Regions from separate parts of the Cytobacillus dafuensis genome, predicted to be linked through region 2. Evidence: riboswitches for the same ligand, from Rfam matches in the RefSeq annotation. Region 2 holds a riboswitch; each other region holds the start of a gene.
What was found. Region 2 has a riboswitch for cyclic di-GMP ahead of FSZ17_RS04435 (methyl-accepting chemotaxis protein). Riboswitches for the same ligand answer to the same signal wherever they lie in the genome.
Positions count from the first base shown of each region.

Region 1 (4,741 bases), 320 kb from region 2:
TCTCTTTCCTATTCAACATTCCTGCCTCGTGTGCTTAACAAGAAAAGAAATTTTCACTACATGATTTTAATCAAACTTTTTTACAAATTATCAAGACCTAAATCTTAAAAAGTCATAAAAAATAAAGGGAGATACATATTAGTCATGTATAATATGCATCACCCTATTAATTATTGTTAAACAATCGTTGCCCTTTAAATAATGATTTTTTGTTTATTAGTATAGTGATAAGAAATTATCATTTCATTTGTGATTAAGACTAAGTACTTATTTACTCTAAAAAATAGAATTTGATCCGATCACGACAGTAGCGTCCAGTTCCTCGTCTCTAGCCACTTTTGTGGTAAGCCCAGCACCTGAAAAGATGTCAAAGGTCTGAGGTGCCTGCATTTCGCTCGTCTCTATCAAAAGATGTCCTCCCGGTGCTAGCCAGAGAATTGCTTCTTCTGCAACTCTTCGCTGAATGTCAAGTCCATCCTCTCCTCCGTCAAGTGCCACCTTCGGTTCATGTAGGCGAGCCTCCTGCGGCAGCAGCTTGATTGCCTCGGTAGGAACGTAAGGTACGTTCGCAACTAGGATATTCACATGGCCTTTAAGTGAGTAGGGCAGAGCTTTATACAAGTCACCTTTAAAAACATGGCCACTGAAATCCGTTACGTTGCGGCCAGCGCATCGTACTGCGACAGGGTCAATGTCAACAGAATACAATTCAACTCGTCCTAAAGATGCAGCGAGTGCTACGCCCACAGCACCTGACCCGCAACATAGGTCAACGACGATATCACCAGAAAATGACAGGGCTTTTGCCTGGTGAACAAGAAACTCGGTACGTTTTCGAGGCACGAAAACGCCTCGGTCCAATTCTATCCGCAAACCACAGAACTCTGCGTATCCAACAATATATTCAAGAGGTAAACCAACGGCTCGCATTTCCACCATTTTCTTGAGATCCTCTAGAGTTCGTGCCTCTGAGATAAGTAACCGGGTCTCATCTTCTGCGAAAACACACCCCGCGCTCCGAAGCCTGTTAATTATACATTTTTCCGTTTCATTGTCCAAAAAGAAATTAATTTTTTTTCCTATTTATCTCACCACTTTTGATAAGCTTATTTATAGCACTGTATTCGTTAAAAATTGGAGATATCCTTCTTCAACAAAATGGCTCTAAAATGAAAAATGAGTGCTTATCCATGTTTCAGGATTACGCCCTATAATGGGGGACTGCCAACATTTCGGAAATTTTGTATACTAAGCAAATTTCGACATAAATATAGCCAAATACCTATATGCTAAGGGATTTGGCTTATGTTACTGAATTGAGAAATTGGACTTTTTTCTTTCTCCAGAAAAGCGCCCTCCGTATTATGAGCAAAAAAAAATACTCTAGAGACTAACAAGTCCAGAGTATTTTAAAAAAACAAATATTTATTTAACCGCTTCTTTTAATTCCTTACCCGGTTTAAAAGCTGGAACTTTAGAAGCTGCAATTTCTATTTCTTCACCTGTTTGTGGATTACGACCTTTTCTTGCAGATCGTTCACGAACTTCAAACGTTCCAAATCCAATAAATTGGATTTTCTCTTCTTTAGCAAGTGTGCTAGTAATTGTTTCAAATATTGCATCAACTACATTCCCAGCATCTTTTATTGTTAACTCTGCCTTTGTTGATACAGCTTTCACTAATTCTGTTTTATTCATTTTTAGACACCTCAAATATTTTATTTATGTAGAAATAAAAAACATATCATATTTTCTTCTTTTTTCCTATTAATAAGTATAAACTAATTAGATAAAAATTTGATTTTCAAACTCATACTAGACTATATTTCCCATGCCGAACAACTGTATTTGGCATTTCGTATCCTAAAGTTTTTGCATCCTTACTTGAAATTTCGACTAATACACTATTAGTCCGAACAAGAAACACTTTACCTTCATATATGTTACTTTTTCTTTCAAAAAGAATAATATCCCCTGAATTTGCCCTCTTTTGATCAGAAAATTCGTTCTTTTCTTTTTGCATTTTCTGTTATTACGCTCCTATTTATATTATTCAAATGGCTGAATTCTTTTGACTATAAGGAAGAATATACTGTTTAGATGTTTAAAATCAACAGTAAAAAGATATGAGATCTTTTTAAAAAACACTTTTCTAAAATTATCTAAACTCAGACCGCTTCCTTATTTTGTGTTATCATACTAATTGCATATTTAAGATTTTCTAAACATTCTAACCGAATTCTTTCATCGCAAACAAAATCATCTAAAATTTCTTTTTTTAGTTTTGAAGTAATGACATATAGAGAATCTTCACTTATTTCTTTTAATTGATTCTCATTCAGATAGTTGTAAATTGCTCTTTCAAAGTATTCAACCGTACCAAATAACACAGTCAATTAACATTCCACCTCCTTTTTTTTCACTTACTCGATAGTCAAGCTTCGCCAAAACTATCTCAAAAAAAAGCCCACCAAAAAGATTGGTGGACTTGTATGATAAAGGCTATTCTATCATAGGTAACAGTATCCAATCATTTGGTAACCCGACTATCATAGCTAATCACCTTAGACTCGTGGCTTTGCGTCCTTATCTTTCAATAAGTTTGCCTTTATCAAACTGATACTTTTATAATAAAACTTTAGTATGGTAATTTCCAGTAAATTCGTCATTTTTCAACACACTTTAACAAAAATAGTAGTTTTATACCATTTATAGTATAAATAAATTGATGCTAAAGTCCTAATCAAGAAATGATGTATGAGAATTTTATAATTTGATAAAATTTTTGTCTTGTAAAGTATGTCTGAAAACTACCTTTAACCTAGCATTAATATAGATAAGAAAAATACTCACCGTGCTCCCCGCACCGTGAGTATTTTTTATCCATGAAGCTGGTATCATGAAGCCTATTTGAAGAAGATTACCGCCAAGTTCGAGCGGATAAAGGAGGATTACTCAAAAAGATTAACGCGTCGTTCCATTCACTACTACTTATTCACTTAACATTCTTCAAAAGTTAACTTCCTGAAATACGTAATAAAGGGTACCTCTAACCATGACAATACCGAACACAATTCCTATCACAACAGCTACAAGGTTTGATTTCCATGTGTAGCCTTTCATATCCAATTCGGAAGTGGAACGATCGACCTTTCTAAAGTGAATAATCATTCCAATATTTATCATAACTAAAAGGAAAAAGACGATCATTACCATAAACATAAGTTCAATACGAAGAACTTGATCTGGAGAATTACGATTCAAGAAAGATAGTAAAAATAGCAAACAACCTAATATTAAGTTCCAAACATATCCTACTCTTCGTAGTTTGGACCATTCACTTCCCATTTTTTGTTTTTCATAGATGGCGACTTGTTCAAAAATAGGAAAAATCGATTTCGTTGACTCACCCTTCATCAAGCCTAAAACTCCAAGAATGATCTGTAACACCCCAAGAACCAAGAAAAAGTGAGCAAATGAGAACGTAATATTACTGATGATAACGAAATAGATAATAAGGGCTGTTAATATTAGACCATTTGTAAAAGCAATCTGCTTCATTCTCATATTACGTAAATCTGTTGATTTCATCTATATCCCCTCTTTCCTAATTGATTAAATAGCTGTTGTCATTACCTTACAAACTATCTTGAAAAGATGATCGATAAGCACCTATATTATACCATTTTTACCGATTTACTAGAGGGCTGTTATTTAGAATATATCAAACCCTCTATCAGAAACCATATGTAATTTCTTATTCATTCTCTGTTCACATTCAAATTATAATCTAAGGATGTTAGAAAGAGATTGGAGGAATAAAAGATGAATATCGCTTGGAAAGAAATGAAAAAAAATAAAGCAAGATTTTTAATATTAGGTTCTATCGTTTTTCTCGTTAGTTTATTAACGTTAATTATATCTGGTCTGGCAAATGGATTATCACAAGACAATGCTGCATTAATTAAAGATTTACCAGATGGTCAATTTTATATGACGAAAGATTCAGACCAGACGTATACACTTTCAAAAATCGATAGCAACGTACAAGATAAAGTTTTAGCTAAAGAAAAAGATGCCGCTGCTTTTTCTATTCAAATGGGATTTGTGAATGATAGTGCTGATAAACAGCAAAGTGTCGTGTTTGTTACATCAACCGAGTCAGAGTTGTTCGAGAATGTGAAAAAAGGGGAAATCGTCCTAGATAGCTCAATGAAAGATAAAGGGATAAAAGTGGGAGATGTCCTGACAAATAATCAATACAGCGGCGAGTTTACTGTAAAAGGTTTTGTAGACCAAAAGAAATTCAGTCATGCCCCTGTTGCTTTTATTAATATGGAAGACTACAAAGAAATGTATCGTACAGAAGAAATGCAAATGCTTTTCGTTCCTGGAGAGGATTCACCACAAACAGTGGATGGATTACAAGCATTTTCGAAAAAGGAATTTCTTGATACCATTCCAAGTTATAGCGCTGAACAGATGTCCTTAAATATGATTGTTTGGTTTCTAGTCGTCATTAGTGGAATGTTGTTTGCTATCTTCTTCTACATGATGAACGTTCAAAAGATTGGATTATACGGTATTTTAAAAGCAATCGGTGTCAAAACAAGTGCTTTGTTTAAAATGATGTGGACACAAATGCTGTTTATTACAGTCATTGCTCTTAGTCTATCCATTGCACTCAGTCAAGTTTTTAATAAGATCGCACCTGAGGGTATGCCATTCCATTTAACCCCTG
Region 1 is NZ_CP042593.1:1,205,462-1,210,202, reverse strand. It holds gene FSZ17_RS05930 (putative protein N(5)-glutamine methyltransferase) at 277-1,059, opposite strand; gene FSZ17_RS05925 (HU family DNA-binding protein) at 1,426-1,698, opposite strand; gene FSZ17_RS05920 (DUF2187 family protein) at 1,811-2,023, opposite strand; gene FSZ17_RS05915 (hypothetical protein) at 2,169-2,396, opposite strand; cyclic di-GMP riboswitch class I at 2,534-2,617, opposite strand; gene FSZ17_RS05910 (hypothetical protein) at 3,010-3,591, opposite strand; gene FSZ17_RS05905 (ABC transporter permease) at 3,826-4,741, shown strand, end outside.
Region 1: it holds a riboswitch for cyclic di-GMP, as region 2 does, so the genes downstream of both, FSZ17_RS05915 (hypothetical protein) here and FSZ17_RS04435 (methyl-accepting chemotaxis protein) in region 2, are expected to answer to the same signal.

Region 2 (4,741 bases):
AATGTCATCCAATAAATTAAATTCGATAATTGACATAATCCCCCACCAACACCTGTTGTAACCTTACCATAATGTAAAACCATACCATCTACATAACCTTTTCTCCTTGTTGTCTTACCAAGCAATCGCCAATAAGAAAATGTTTCTCCAGGATTGACAATGATTTTATTTAGTTTTTTAGTTGCGACCTTGAGATTCTTCACTTTATTTTGCTGCAACCACATATCTACATCTTTTAATTCTCGGAGTAGTAATGTTTGATGGGTGAAAATCACATGCGGTAATAAAGTGTTGCTCTTTTTTATTGAAAACTTCTTTTTTCCTATGAACCAATTAATATATCTCTTTAAGCGGTAATACTTCTTCCCAAGGTATATTCTAATAGCACTCCTTTTTACAGGTTTAAGAGATTCCATGTATTTTCCCCTACTTCAAAATTATTTTTAAATTAGGATTCCTACTTTTATTTTAACAGAATATTACAACATTCATGGGTAAAGTTCTTTTTATTTGCTAACCCGCCCAATAATAGCTGCAAATCTATTTCCCTCATATTTATCTTCCATAAAGCTGATTTTTATCAAGTAATGCCCTCGTTAATTGAATTAAAAAGGTTCCTATACTCTTTCTCCTACAAACAAAATCAGAAAAGTAACCAGTATCATAAAAGAACCTAAAAATTTATGATAGTAGGATTTTTCAGTTCGGTTTATTAGTAGTTCCTCAATCCCTTGATTTACATTCTGGAGGAAAAACATCCCAAACATTGGGCTTGTTCTGATAACGGGTGAATAAGTATGAAAAGTCGAACCACTATTTAGGTTCAAAAAAATAATAATGAATAAAATAAGAATTAAAAAATCAATAATTTTTGCATAGGTCTTTCTATTCACAGAGAATAACCATTCATATTTGCTTTTGATACCAAGATGTCTTTTCAAATACACTTGATCTACAAGTATATAAATTGTAAAGACAATCACGATGCCTACAACTGAAAATGTATTCACTCTAATCCCCCCTTACCTCAATAAATATACCATAATTAACCAATTTATAATAATAACAAAAAGAAAAGCCCTACAGAGATTTTTCTCTCCACAGAACTTTTCATTAATGACAAAATGTTAACTATTCTTTCTATATTTTCCGGGTGTGTACGCGCTTTCCGTGATCAGACTCAATTTAACGGTAAACTTAATAAAGTGAAACTTCCATCAGTGGGGGTTTTTCTTCATCCCCCACTGATGGTTAGTTGAACCAATCGGGCATTTACGGGCAGTTGATCCCCCACTTACTCTTCTTTGCATACGCGAATCCTTGAAGTGGGGGTCTTACTGCCCGTTAATCTGCGATAAATTCGTATCATTTATTTCACATGAAATATGATTCTAAATTTTAAATCTATTAATTGCTGTTTGTAGATTTAAAGCCATATTACTTAAAGCTGCCGCTGAAGATGATATTTCTTCCATTGAGGCATTTTGTTCTTCTGCTGATGCGGCTACGTTTTGTGTATTTCCTGCAGATTTTTCAGCAATAATGGCTACACCTTCCACCATTTCTACCACATTCTGAGAGCTTGAATTTACCTGTTCTACAATTGCTGACACTTCTTGAGTTTCGTCAGTTATCTGTTCAATGGACTTTACAATATCACTGAATGCATTTCCAGATTGATAAACTAATTTAATGCCCGCATCTACTACAGTTGCTCCATGATTCATAGATTGCACAGCTTTATCTGCTTCTATTTGGATCTCTTGAATAAGTTCGCGTATTTGACTTGCTGCCTCACCAGACTGTTCCGCTAACTTCCTTACTTCATCAGCGACTACTGAAAACCCTTTTCCATGTTCTCCTGCCCTTGCAGCTTCGATTGCAGCATTTAAAGCTAAAAGGTTTGTCTGATCTGCAATTTGGGTAATCAACTCAACGATTTGGCCAATTTCAACTGATTTATCACCAAGGATATTTACTACTTCTTCAGTTTCATTAACAGTTTTTTGAACAAGATTTATTTGTTCAACTGTTTGAGTAACCACTTCATTTCCGGCGACTGCCTTATCATTCGCTGTAGCCGTTAAATCTACAACGGATCGAATGGAAGCTGCAGCCTGATTCATTCCCCTTGAGATTTCTACGACTGATTGATTAACATCTGTAGCATGCGATAGTTGTTTTTCTGACCCTAATGCCACTTCTTGAATTGCGATTGTAATTTGTTCTGTTGTACCACTCGTCTGTTCAGCATTGGCAGTCAGCTCTTCCGAAGTTGCAGTTACTTGTTCAGCATCCAGGCTCACTTCACGAACCAAGAGGCGAAGATTCTCCTTCATTTGGTTAAATGATCTAGCCAGATTTCTAAATTCGTCCCGATTCTTTACATGAACATCCTCTTGAGTAAGATCACATTCCGCGATGGCAGATGCCGCTTTTTCTATTGATAAAATAGGTTTAGTAAGCATTCGAGTAATAACCACGCCAATAATAACCGCTAATACAATAGCAATTATACTTAGGATAAGAACAGTTGATGCAACATTATTAGACAATTCAGAACTAGCGATACTTCCTTCATCCATAAGTTTTTTTTGCTCTTTTGCGAGTCCATCTGCTATATCACGAATTTCTCTCGATAATGGAATAACTTCTTCAATTGCATATATATTTGCTTTTTCCGGATCTTTCTCCATCAAATTTATGACTTCATTTGACATCTGCATAAAGTCATTATTCATTGATTCAAGCTGTTTTAATTTATCTTTATGATCTTGTTGATAAGCTATATCACTTGTAGCTTTTATGCTCTCATTTAGATTATCGATAGATTGTATCAATAAATCCGATGCATCCTTTTCTCTTATTAATACTCCTCTCAAATTACCGCCTTCTCTAGATGCACTGATTTGCATATTCATTGAATTAATTAATATATCTGCCCGCCGATCAACCAAATCTGAGTAAGATTCGTCTACTTTCTTAATGTTGACATATGATATTGAACTAATAATGCCAAGTAAAATGACAACACTCAAAAATCCCGCTAACAACTTTTTCCCAATTGTAAATGTCATATAATATCATCTCTTCTTCAATTATTATTTTGCTTTTTTAATTTTATCTATCTTCAATAGTATGAATCACTTTCCACAATATCTTGCCCCAACAGTACTCTTCGAAAATATAAATTTAGTTCAACTCATTCACTCGCTGTTTATTTCCTTATCATAAACCACCGACTATTTTTTATTTTCACAAAAAAAAACAGCTGTCCATTAAAAATAGAGCAGCAATCACTTTAATATAGGCAACCTGGAGATCATAGTTCAATAGCTAATATAAACGACAGAACCATTATTTTGCTTCCTTATCTTTCAATAAGTCTGCCTACACCAGACTTTGTACCTATGTAAAATCACTCATTACTTTTTCACTTTAACAGTCTAATTAACAAAAATGGAATAGTCAATGAAAGTTAAACATTATTTTACAATAATATACATACTTCGACATTTTTCTGTCATATCTTCTGGATAAAACCTATACAGGCTTTAGTTTAAACATCACTTATTTCGCTCTTTATGCACCCAAGAAGCTACTACAGCGATACTCCAATATCCTTTTTTACTATACATTGATAAATATTCATCAAAAAAAGCATTGAAATTAATGCAGGATTTCTAGAACAGTAAGCGAATTACCAATTCATAATTCTCATTTATTTTTATGAAAGGATTGGAGGAATAACATGATTGATGTTCTAAAAATCAAGCCAGAAATGACCTACAGTCTTAGACATAGTGTTTTACGTCCTCACCAGACAGTTGAGGACTGCAAATATGATACAGATCATGAAGCTGGTGCATTTCATGTTGGAGCATTTTATCAAGGAGAGCTAATTAGTATTGCTTCCTTTTGCGTTGAAAAGAATCCTGATTTTAAAATTGAAAAGCAATATCGTTTAAGAGGAATGGCAACTCTTGAAGAGTTTAGAAAGTTAGGAGCTGGTAGATCACTTGTTACCTTCTCCGAAAGTTTGATAAAAGAGCAGGGGTTTGACCTACTATGGTGTAAAGCAAGAACCACAGTACAAGAATACTATAATAAATTAGGCTTTAAAGTACATGGTGAAATATTTGATTATCCTCCTATTGGTCCACATATTGTGATGTATAAAAAATTAACATAAAAAAACAAAAGGTCAATCTCCTACATAGATTGACCTTTTCGATAACATATCCGATTTTTTCTCTATCATACTCTTAAATATCAAACCCTCATGATTTTGATACACTTATCGCGTTGCCAAATCTAATAATAGAAAATCCTAAGGTTGAAGAAATAACCATATCTCGAATCGGAGAGAGATCCGGAGTAAATCTTAATTCTATGCTTTCACTCAAGAGCTTTTCTAATAACTCTCCAACAGGCTCAACCTTAATCGGAGAAACTTCTTGATCGGATACATAATATCCAGCGTTCTCATCGAACATTTCAAATGAGTCTGCACAAAATGTATAGACATATAGTTTTGTTTGACGAATCCGCTCTAGCCAACGGCTTTCAACCGTGATAATCTGGTCTGCACTTGACCCGAAAAAGAATTGATTTTTATCATTTTCGTTCGTATAATCTGCCTTCCAATAAATAACTCTTGGACAATCTCGCGGAAAATAGTAATGAATGGAATGCTCTTGATCAATCGCCCAAACAACTGGTTTCGCAGATGTTTTGGATG
Region 2 is NZ_CP042593.1:886,236-890,976, reverse strand. It holds gene FSZ17_RS04445 (VanW family protein) at 1-416, opposite strand, end outside; gene FSZ17_RS04440 (DUF4181 domain-containing protein) at 618-1,010, opposite strand; gene FSZ17_RS04435 (methyl-accepting chemotaxis protein) at 1,392-3,077, opposite strand; cyclic di-GMP riboswitch class I at 3,307-3,401, opposite strand; gene FSZ17_RS04430 (GNAT family N-acetyltransferase) at 3,752-4,192, shown strand; gene FSZ17_RS04425 (DUF6886 family protein) at 4,281-4,741, opposite strand, start outside.

Region 3 (4,741 bases), 250 kb from region 2:
GATCAGATGCAGCAAAATGGATGGCTATGGAAGTGGTATCACCAAAACTCCCTTCTATATTAGGTCAAATAAAAGCCTTGAAGGAAAAAGGCATGCAACCTGTCATCTATTGTTGGAGAGGCGGAATGCGAAGTAAAGCCGTTGCTACATTTCTATCATTTGCAGGTATATCCATCCCTCGATTAATAGGAGGATACAGAGCTTATCGTCAATTTATATTAGAGGAAATTCCAAGCTTATTACCTGAAAAGGCCATTACGATACATGGAATGACAGGCGTGGGAAAAACAGAGGTGCTGGAAAAGCTAAGAGAAAGAGGCATGCCTGTTATAGATTTAGAGGCATGCGCAGGCCATCGTGGCTCCATCTTTGGAACATTTGGATTATTCGAGGGTCATAATCAAAAAACCTTTGACTCGCTGCTTTTTCAAACATTAAATGAAATCAAAGATTCACCATTTTTCTTAGTAGAAGCTGAAAGTAAACGGATCGGAAAAGTAGTTCAGCCTGATGAATTACAAGATAAAAAGCATCAAGGCTTCAATATATACCTTCAAGCATCATTATCCTCACGAATAGAGCGAATTTATCGTGAGTATGTGAAGCCATATCTTCATGATAAATGGTTTCATGAAAAAGTAATCGAACGCTTATCCCATATAGATAAACGTATCAAAGATAATGAAATCATTGCCGCATTAAATGATGCAGCAATGAGCCAAAACTATCAAGTAGTCATTCAAATTCTATTAGAAAAATATTATGATCCCCGATATGCACATAAACAGCTTGACTACGAAGGGCCCTTTCACCATATCAATGCAGAGGATACTGATGTGGCAGTTGAAGAAGTCATTCAAATCATTCAATCACAAAGTGCCCTCGTCAGATGACGAGAGCACTTTAATTTTTCTTTATTCGATTAGCCCAGTTAATTTGACTCATGTACAGTCTATGCACACGATAAATCCTTTTAAATTTTTTCGATTTCTTTTCAAAAAATATGTATATATTCTTTTTAATCTGTTAAAATTTTATGTTAATATGTAAATATATATTTTGAACAATTCGTTCTTGATATAGAACCACCTATTTGCTTTGATGATTATTTTATTCTTATTGATAAGGTGTGTGAGATTGGATGATCGGTAATCGTGTAAAAATACTTCGCAAAGAAAAGAAAATGTCGTTATCCGAGCTTGCAGAACAAGCTGGCGTTGCCAAGTCTTATTTAAGTTCACTCGAAAGAAACTTACAAACCAATCCTTCTATACAATTTCTTGAAAAAATTGCTGCAGTACTCAATATACCTGTAGATCATTTAATACATGAACAGCCAAATACAGATGAATTAGACTCTGAATGGATTGATATTGTTCAAGAAGCAATGAACTCTGGGGTTACAAAAGAACAATTTAGAGAGTTTCTCGAATTTAATAAATGGAGAATTGATCAGAGTAAAAAAGAATAATCGATTGCTTACATAGATTAAGGCTATTTCATAAATGATCAAACTTTTTAAAAAAGACGTTAGGATCAAAGGGTTTACTCCCGCTTCTACGTCTTTTTCTTTCGAATAAAAAAAGTATTTCTTAAATAGCTATATGCCCAAAAAGTATTTCTTAAATAGCTATATGCCCATTAAGAAACACTTAAGCATATCAGCCAATTTTTTGGCAACCTTCTATAATTAGCTCCTTAGCTCCATTTTTCAGAAGAAATTCCCTTATTTCTTCTTTCTCTATTCCCATATTCTTAGCTTCAACGATTAATTTCATCCATTCAAAATCTAATTCTTCCATTTTCACTGTAGTCCCCACCACATTATTCCCCCTAAAATACTTATCGTATCTCAGGCAATCCAGCCATCTTAGTATGGAGCTTAGATCTATCTAAGAGATTGTTGCCATACTATAAAATATGCAACAATACCTACAAACATTACCTAATCTCTAATTCATACCTTAGATCTGTGACTTTGCGTCTCTATTTTTCAATAGGTTTGCCGTTTTCTGAATATTTATTATTAGGAAATTTTTCATCTATTTGTATTTTATTGAATTCCCAAGGATTAATAGTGTTATTTTTTGTCTTCCAATTAAAAAGTTTAAGGTCATTTTTCAACATTAATTCGACATTTTCCCCTCCAAAAGACTCTTGAAGGATTTTAGATTGGATTTTAACTAAGAAAAGCTTTAATTTAATTGCGGATAAATAGAAGAATTTGCAAGAACTAGTCGAGTGATTTTTTGAACAAAAAGAAAAATATGTAACTTAAGTCACTGACTAATTAAAAATACCTATATCTTTTGATAGGTAATTAGAAGCGAATATTTAGAATTGAAATATTTGTAGGATCCATACCCCATGATAGAGGCAAACAAATGTGTATAATAATGATGCTCCAACTGCCAAATATTTAATTGAATTGCTCAAAGGCATCTTTTTCAAAATGATAAATGCAAATAATATACATGAAAGAATTATTTTATATGCAAGAAAGCAAAGGGGATTATATTTATACAGGGCATCCATAAAAGGATTACTTTCCTCGATTAAGGAGAAATGAAGCCCGAAAAAGGTGAATGCCCCATCAAATAAATTCAATAAAGCTAGATAGGAGAAAACCTTCTTCATTTTCATCACCTCTTATTACGATAAGTGCTATCAGAGTATGAATTTGTATGCTAGCTTTATTAATATAAATACTAGCTTAATTTATTTTGGTAACAATCAATTTTCTTTTGAAACGGTAGGACCTTAACATTTATTCTTTCCAATGTCATCGCGTCGAAGAATGGATACTCTGTTAAATCATTTTTACAAATTGGACATAACCAAATACCGATTTCACTGCTGCTAAATGATGGCCGAAAGCAACGATCACAATTCTTTTGATACATATGACACCTCCTTATTAGTAAAACTAAAGCCTTAATGATTAATAGTTTTTCGTCAGCCCCTATTTTTAATGCTCTTGACGAAATTTTCTGAAGTATAAAAGTAATAGAATACCTCCAGAACCAAGAAGAACTCCACCGATAAGAAGAATGTTATAATTATTTGTTGCTGTATTTGGAAGAAGTTTTTCTTTCATTTCAGGGGAAACAATAATTTGGTTCTTTGAATCCACTGGATTCGTTTCTTCACCACTAACCTCTTCAGCCTCATTCCCTTTCTGTGGATCTTCGTCACTTGGAGGAGTGGTATTTTCTGAAGGATTCTCTTCTTTTGGTGTGTTTTCTTCACCTGATGGATTTTCATCTCCAGGCGGATTCTCTTCTCCAGGAGGTCCTGGCGGTTCGCCGCCACCCGGTTCACCAATTGCTTCAGCTACGAATAAAATCTCTACTTCTGCCTCAGAGCTTTGAAAGCTATTCCCTAGGTCATATGGCACTGTAACTTGAAAAAAGAGAGTTTCAGTACTTCCCTTTGCTAATTTTCTTGGTGTAAAGCCCTCAAATTCATTCATTTTTCCTTCGTATAAAACATCCTCACCTTTTTTCACAACTAGATCCAGCTCTTCTAGTAAGTTTTTAACAGATTTTTTCTTACCCAAGACAGCCATATATTTAAAATCCTGGATACCTTCGTTTAATATGGTGATATCCCTTGGCATCCAGTCACCTGGTTTTAAATTTCCTACTTTAAAAAGGTAGCCGTGCGGAATTGTATTAATATCAATCTCTCTTTTTGCTGCATTGACGTTGATTTCTTGAAAAAACATAAAAAAGACAAGACCAGCTACAATATAGATTCTTATCGATTTTGCCAGAATATCTAGGTTACTCATGCTTTACCTCACAGAATTTGATTTAACAAAAGGTGGGAACGAGTTCCCACCTTTTTGAATAAATATCGGCCTTGATTATCTTAGCTCACCTTCAGTTTGGTGTGCTGTAAATGTCCATTCAAGGTTCAATTTATCACCTTGGAATTCGTTTTGATCTTTATCATTGTCAACGAATTCAAAGGCTACATACATTTGATCGCTAGTGCCAGCTTCCATGCCGCTATCTTCACCATTTAATCCAAAGAACCATGTAATCCAATGCTGGACGTTCTCAACCGCATCAGGAGTCATATTTTTCAGGTCATATAATGTTGTTTCAGAAATGACATCATTATAATCGCCAATAACCCAACCATCACCTGTTTTATCTGCATTTTCAAGGAAAAGCACCTTAATATGTTTACCAAAATCATCCTTGTTGTTACCTTTAGCATCGACAACATCATATAAAGTTTTTATATCAACAGAGGAGATATCTAATGAACCGTTGTTTTCTAATTTAAATGCTCTAACCATGACATCCCCTGGTTTAATGTTTTCAACATTAATGACAGTTGTTGGATTTACTGCTAGATCCAATGTACCAGCTGCAAATGTATTGTTTGTTACTTCTGTGTCGCTAAAGTATGCAAATGTTCCTCCTCCAATTAATGAAAGACCTAGTGCTGCTGATGCAATTCCCATTCCTAATTTTTTCTTAATACTCATTTTCTTTTTTCCTCCTCTTACCCTTTGGGTATGTATAATATTTTTTATATTGACCCTTGTATTAACAAGGTGTTCAATCAAGCTAAGCAGTCTTTTCTTCGGTATCTTTCTTTTTGGATTTCGGATCAAGCTCTCTCAATCCTTGCATAATACTAATTGCTGCATATCCAAGTAGTAATACTCCTGGTCCAATTAGTAGAATAGTGCTTCCCTCTTTGGATTGGGCAAAATCTATAAAAT
Region 3 is NZ_CP042593.1:1,135,644-1,140,384, reverse strand. It holds gene mnmH (tRNA 2-selenouridine(34) synthase MnmH) at 1-893, shown strand, start outside; gene FSZ17_RS05600 (helix-turn-helix domain-containing protein) at 1,142-1,471, shown strand; gene FSZ17_RS05595 (anti-repressor SinI family protein) at 1,662-1,802, opposite strand; cyclic di-GMP riboswitch class I at 1,853-2,017, opposite strand; gene FSZ17_RS05590 (DUF5658 family protein) at 2,335-2,637, opposite strand; gene FSZ17_RS05585 (hypothetical protein) at 2,709-2,903, opposite strand; gene FSZ17_RS05580 (TasA family protein) at 2,969-3,793, opposite strand; gene FSZ17_RS05575 (CalY family protein) at 3,869-4,501, opposite strand; gene sipW (signal peptidase I SipW) at 4,584-4,741, opposite strand, start outside.
Region 3: it holds a riboswitch for cyclic di-GMP, as region 2 does, so the genes downstream of both, FSZ17_RS05595 (anti-repressor SinI family protein) here and FSZ17_RS04435 (methyl-accepting chemotaxis protein) in region 2, are expected to answer to the same signal.

Region 4 (4,741 bases), 220 kb from region 2:
CATGCAATTAGTAATTTGTTTACATCATTTTTTAAATTTATAAGATTCTTTGCTTCCTGAACAAGTTTTTGCATTGTATGCAGTTCATCATCACTAATTTCTATTAGTTCCTCAAACATTTCAACAGATTCCCGAGAGATAGAAGCTATCTCAACAATTGCTGCCATTATCTGCTGAGTAGAAGACGATAATTCTTCTGTACTTGCAGAAGAATTTTCATTATTTTCAGCAATGATCTTTGTAGAAGATAGAATCTTTTCAAACATGGTTCCAACCTCTACAATAGTCGTATTTGTATCTTTAAATTCTTCTGTTCCCTGTTGCATTGACTTGACAACTATTTCAGTATCTTCTTGTATATTCTTTACAATATTTGATACTTCAGAAGAAGACTGGCGTGATTGTTCGGCCAATTTTCGAACCTCATCAGCAACAACCGCAAATCCTTTACCATGTTCACCCGCACGTGCAGCTTCTATTGCCGCATTCAATGCCAATAAATTAATTTGTTCTGAAATCCCTGTAATCACTTTTACAATAGTGCCGATTTCGAGAGATTTTTCTCCGAGTTTATTTATTGCAACAAATGTTGTATTTATCGTTTGATTAAAATGCTCCATTTTTTCTAAGGAGTCCTTCAGCTTAATGTTTCCTTCTTGTGTTAATTCTAAGGTAGCGTTCGATTGTTCTGAAATTTGATTTGTTCTCACTGATAGATCTTCGATTGCCTGTGCCATTTCTTCCATAGATGCGGCGCTTTCTTCTGTAGCTACTAATTGTTTATTTAATCCTCTACCTACCTCATCAATTGCCGCTCTAACAATATCCGCTTGCTCAGAAGCATATTCACCGATTTCAGCGAGATTTTCTCCTTTTTCATGTACATTTTTTGAAAATGAAAAAAACTTTTCACTTATACGGCTGAAAAACTCAATCAGTTGATTAAATACAGCATGATCAGGACTTCTTTCATCTACTTTACTAGTGATATTTCCTGCTATTATTTCCTTCATTCCATTTATAATTTCTTTATTTATATGAGGATGATTTTTCAGCGAAAAATATCGGTAAGCAAAATACGCTGATGTCCCCATTAAGATAACAATAATGCCTAGTAAAACAGCTTCCATGATAAATATATCTCCTAACTTCTTCTGTTAATTATTGACTTAGACCTAGGTATGAAATTTTTAAATCTCTTTAAAAAGTATGTATGTTCCATCAGCTACATGTGAAGGAATGCCATTCAACTTACTATTATCCTGATATTTATGAACAATATAATTTCCTTCTACATCTTCATATTTTTTCATATTATGATATTTTTCCATCAAACGTATCGCCTTCGGGTTTGTCGCTTCACCTAATATACCCTTCACACCTTGTGAGGATGCCTTTGTTATCAGTATATTTACTAATTGCTGAATAATTTTGTGACGGTCATGTTCAGCTACCACTCCTATCATGAATAGGTGTAATAGCTCCCCATCTTTGATTTCTTTTCCGTTTCGTCTTTTATAATCTTCCATGAAACGTTTATCCACATCTTCTAAAACACGCAGAATGACATTCATATCATAAAAAGAACCTTCAAATATATCTTCTCCGATAATCTCTGGTGCATTCGTATCTCCCGCAAGTGCACCAACAACATTATTATTAATATCTCGGGCGACTGCGCAATATCCCTGCTCTATAGTAGAGTCTAAATAATCCTTAGTAAACTTATAGAAATCTTCATAACTTAGTTTTAATTGACCTACCATCGGTTCCTGTACCCATTTTCCTGAAACATCCACTCCGATAAATGAACGTGCTAGACACTCAGCTGCTTTTTGAATTAAATCTGTTTGTTCCTTCGTTATAATTTCATATGTGTATAACTCTAATGTTGTTTGCACTTGTAGACTCCCTTTCAAATTATAAAGTGAAACTTCCATCAGTGGGGGGTTTCTTTCATCCCCCACTGATGGTTAGTTGAACTAATCACGCTCAAAACGCCACGTCCTGTGGCTTTCGCCTGACTAGGACATCGTGTCCGTCGTCGGGCCTTTACGGGCAGTTGATCCCCCACTTAGGTTTCTTTAATTCTCTCGCAACCTTGAAGTGGGGGTCTTACTGCCCGTTAATCTGCGATAAAATAAAAATCCCCTTATTATTGGGACCTAACATTACATAGAATGATGTACTTTATCGATAAATGTACCGGTGAACTCAATTCTTTCAAGTACATTCCTAACTTGCACTTGAGCAATTTTAGATAAAGGTTTTACTACCAGGATATCCTTAAAACCTAAGCTAGAATAAAATTGCATCGTTTGCTCCAACTGTGGTACAACCTTTGATGGGACAGGTGTTTGGTGAGTCCCATCAATGACAAACGTATATTCTTGTCTTGATACTTTATTAATCGTATCCTGTAAATCGATCATAAAACCTTCTGCGTCTTCCTCTCTCATTAATCCATGCACCTGTACATGCACTTCCTTCGCCACCTCATTAATTGCCATTTTATATTTCTTTTTATCTACGACTATCATCTTTTAATCTCCTTTTTTACTATAGTCTGCTATGCTTCATTGTTAACATTTGCACATTCTTTTCGTAGGAGTGTAAAAAAAAAGCTATCCCAGATATAGACAGGGATAACCAAAATAATAGATTGCTATTATTATTCTTGGCAACCCGACTATCATTATCCAAGAGGATTTTAGACTCGTAGCTTTGCGTCCTTACCTTTCGATAAGTTTGCCTTTTTCAATTTTAGAAAAGATAGTACTATTATCACGTTAATAAATCACTATAACATTATAAAGCACTTGCAATTTTTTGTCGAACTAGAATTTTTTTCTTGGTTTACATATGAATAAGGAAATAAGAAAAAAACTTCCCACAAGTTTGGTCAACTTATGAGAAGCTTCATTAATATTATTGAACTCAGCTTTACCAAATAGTCTACTACCGATGTTCACACACTCCAATTGTCGTGAGAGCTAATGGTGAACATTAGTAAATTTAAAGAAGTGCACTGAACCTATCTATTTCCACTCATTTTAATTTCATTTTCACGCATGAAGTATCGGCAACATAACATTACGATTATGATTAAACATAAATTTTATAGTCACATCATTAAATCTTCTCGGTTGATCAATGTTACATACATGACCGGCATTTTTAATCGTTTCAAATGTCGTATCTTTTGTTGCTATAACCACCATTTGCGCATCTTCCAAAAACAAATAATCTTCTTCTCCCATTACAAATAAAGTAGGAATACCAAAAAAGTCTTTCTGCATACTTTTTAGGAACGGATTAACCCGTTTGGTTAGAGAAAACCAGTTAATGAATTCTTTTTGGCACATCTTTTTCGCTTCGAATACAAATTTTTTGCGAGCTTCTTTATGATTCTCTTTCGGCATGAGAATCCAAGCAAATAGGCTAACTATCCACATATAAGGTATAATGCGTTTCATTAGATTACCAATACTAACTAAAAAACTTGTGCGTAAATTCAACTTCGTGACCGCTCCACCTAAAACCATAGACTGAAAGCGATCAGGTTGTTTTTTAGCAATTGTTTGAATTACAATCGTCCCTAGTGAAATACCTACAAAATGAGTTTTCTTTATTTTTAAATGATCTAATACTTCCAAAACCTCATCGGCTACTTGTTCGAAGGAATCTCCTTTTTGCCACATGCTGTTTGTGGATTCTCCATGCCCTCTCAAATCAATTAATAGTACATTAAAATGCTTTTTATATTCACGTAATTGTTTATACCAAATCGACGAATTCCCCCCTGCTCCATGTATTAGAGTTACCCAAGGGGTATCGTCATTCATGTAAAATGATCGATAATGTAACATTATCTATTCTCCTTTTTTAATAAAGTGAAACTTCCATCAGTGGGGGTTTTCTTTCATCCCCCACTGATGGTTAGTTGAACCAATCGGGCCTTTACGGGCAGTTGATCCCTCACTTAGATTTCTTTGATTCTCTCGCACCCTTGCAGTGGGGGTCTTACTGCCCGTTAATCTGCGATAAAAAATCAAAATATTAAATAGCAGTGTTAACTTCTTATTTTAATAACCTTCTTATACTTTTTCAACTAAAAAGGCACCTTGCCACATTGGCAAAGCACCTTTTTACAAACTTCCCTACTTTTTTTGAACCAGCTACCCATTTGCAAAGAAATGAAAAAAGAAGCTTCCCACAAGTTTTATCAACTTATAAGAAGCTTCCTTTAAAATCTTCAATGATAGCAAAACACTCTCATCTTACTCAAAAACCCTTATATATCAAGGATTTGATGGCGTTATTACATCATGCCGCCCGTAGGTTGCTAGAGTGTAATATTGTTAACATTGAGTGCAAAAAGTGCGGTAAATCAACGTTTTGGATGTTCTTGTCTGTAACATCTTTAACGGGGATTTACCGTTTTTTATGAGATTACGTTAGCAAAATGTTAGCAGTTAGCTAATAATAACATTATTAAGTATTTGAAATTCCATTTGGGTACTTTTTGTTGTTTAAACAAATTAAAGTCCGCCGCGAAATTGGGAGCAGATAAATTAAGACATGACTGCCGATGTGTACCATTCCTTTATAAATTCTTCTATATTCTTACTTTCTATAGCTTCTTTAATTTGATTACCATCAATTGGGATAATGACTATTTCCTCCTTCGAACTCCTCAAACTTTCATTAGTAAAAGTAGTCGAAAAGCCATTCCAAGAAA
Region 4 is NZ_CP042593.1:667,440-672,180, reverse strand. It holds gene FSZ17_RS03475 (methyl-accepting chemotaxis protein) at 1-1,130, opposite strand, end outside; gene FSZ17_RS03470 (hypothetical protein) at 1,191-1,901, opposite strand; gene FSZ17_RS03465 (hypothetical protein) at 2,172-2,540, opposite strand; cyclic di-GMP riboswitch class I at 2,677-2,763, opposite strand; gene FSZ17_RS03460 (alpha/beta fold hydrolase) at 3,066-3,869, opposite strand; gene dcm (DNA (cytosine-5-)-methyltransferase) at 4,575-4,741, opposite strand, start outside.
Region 4: it holds a riboswitch for cyclic di-GMP, as region 2 does, so the genes downstream of both, FSZ17_RS03465 (hypothetical protein) here and FSZ17_RS04435 (methyl-accepting chemotaxis protein) in region 2, are expected to answer to the same signal.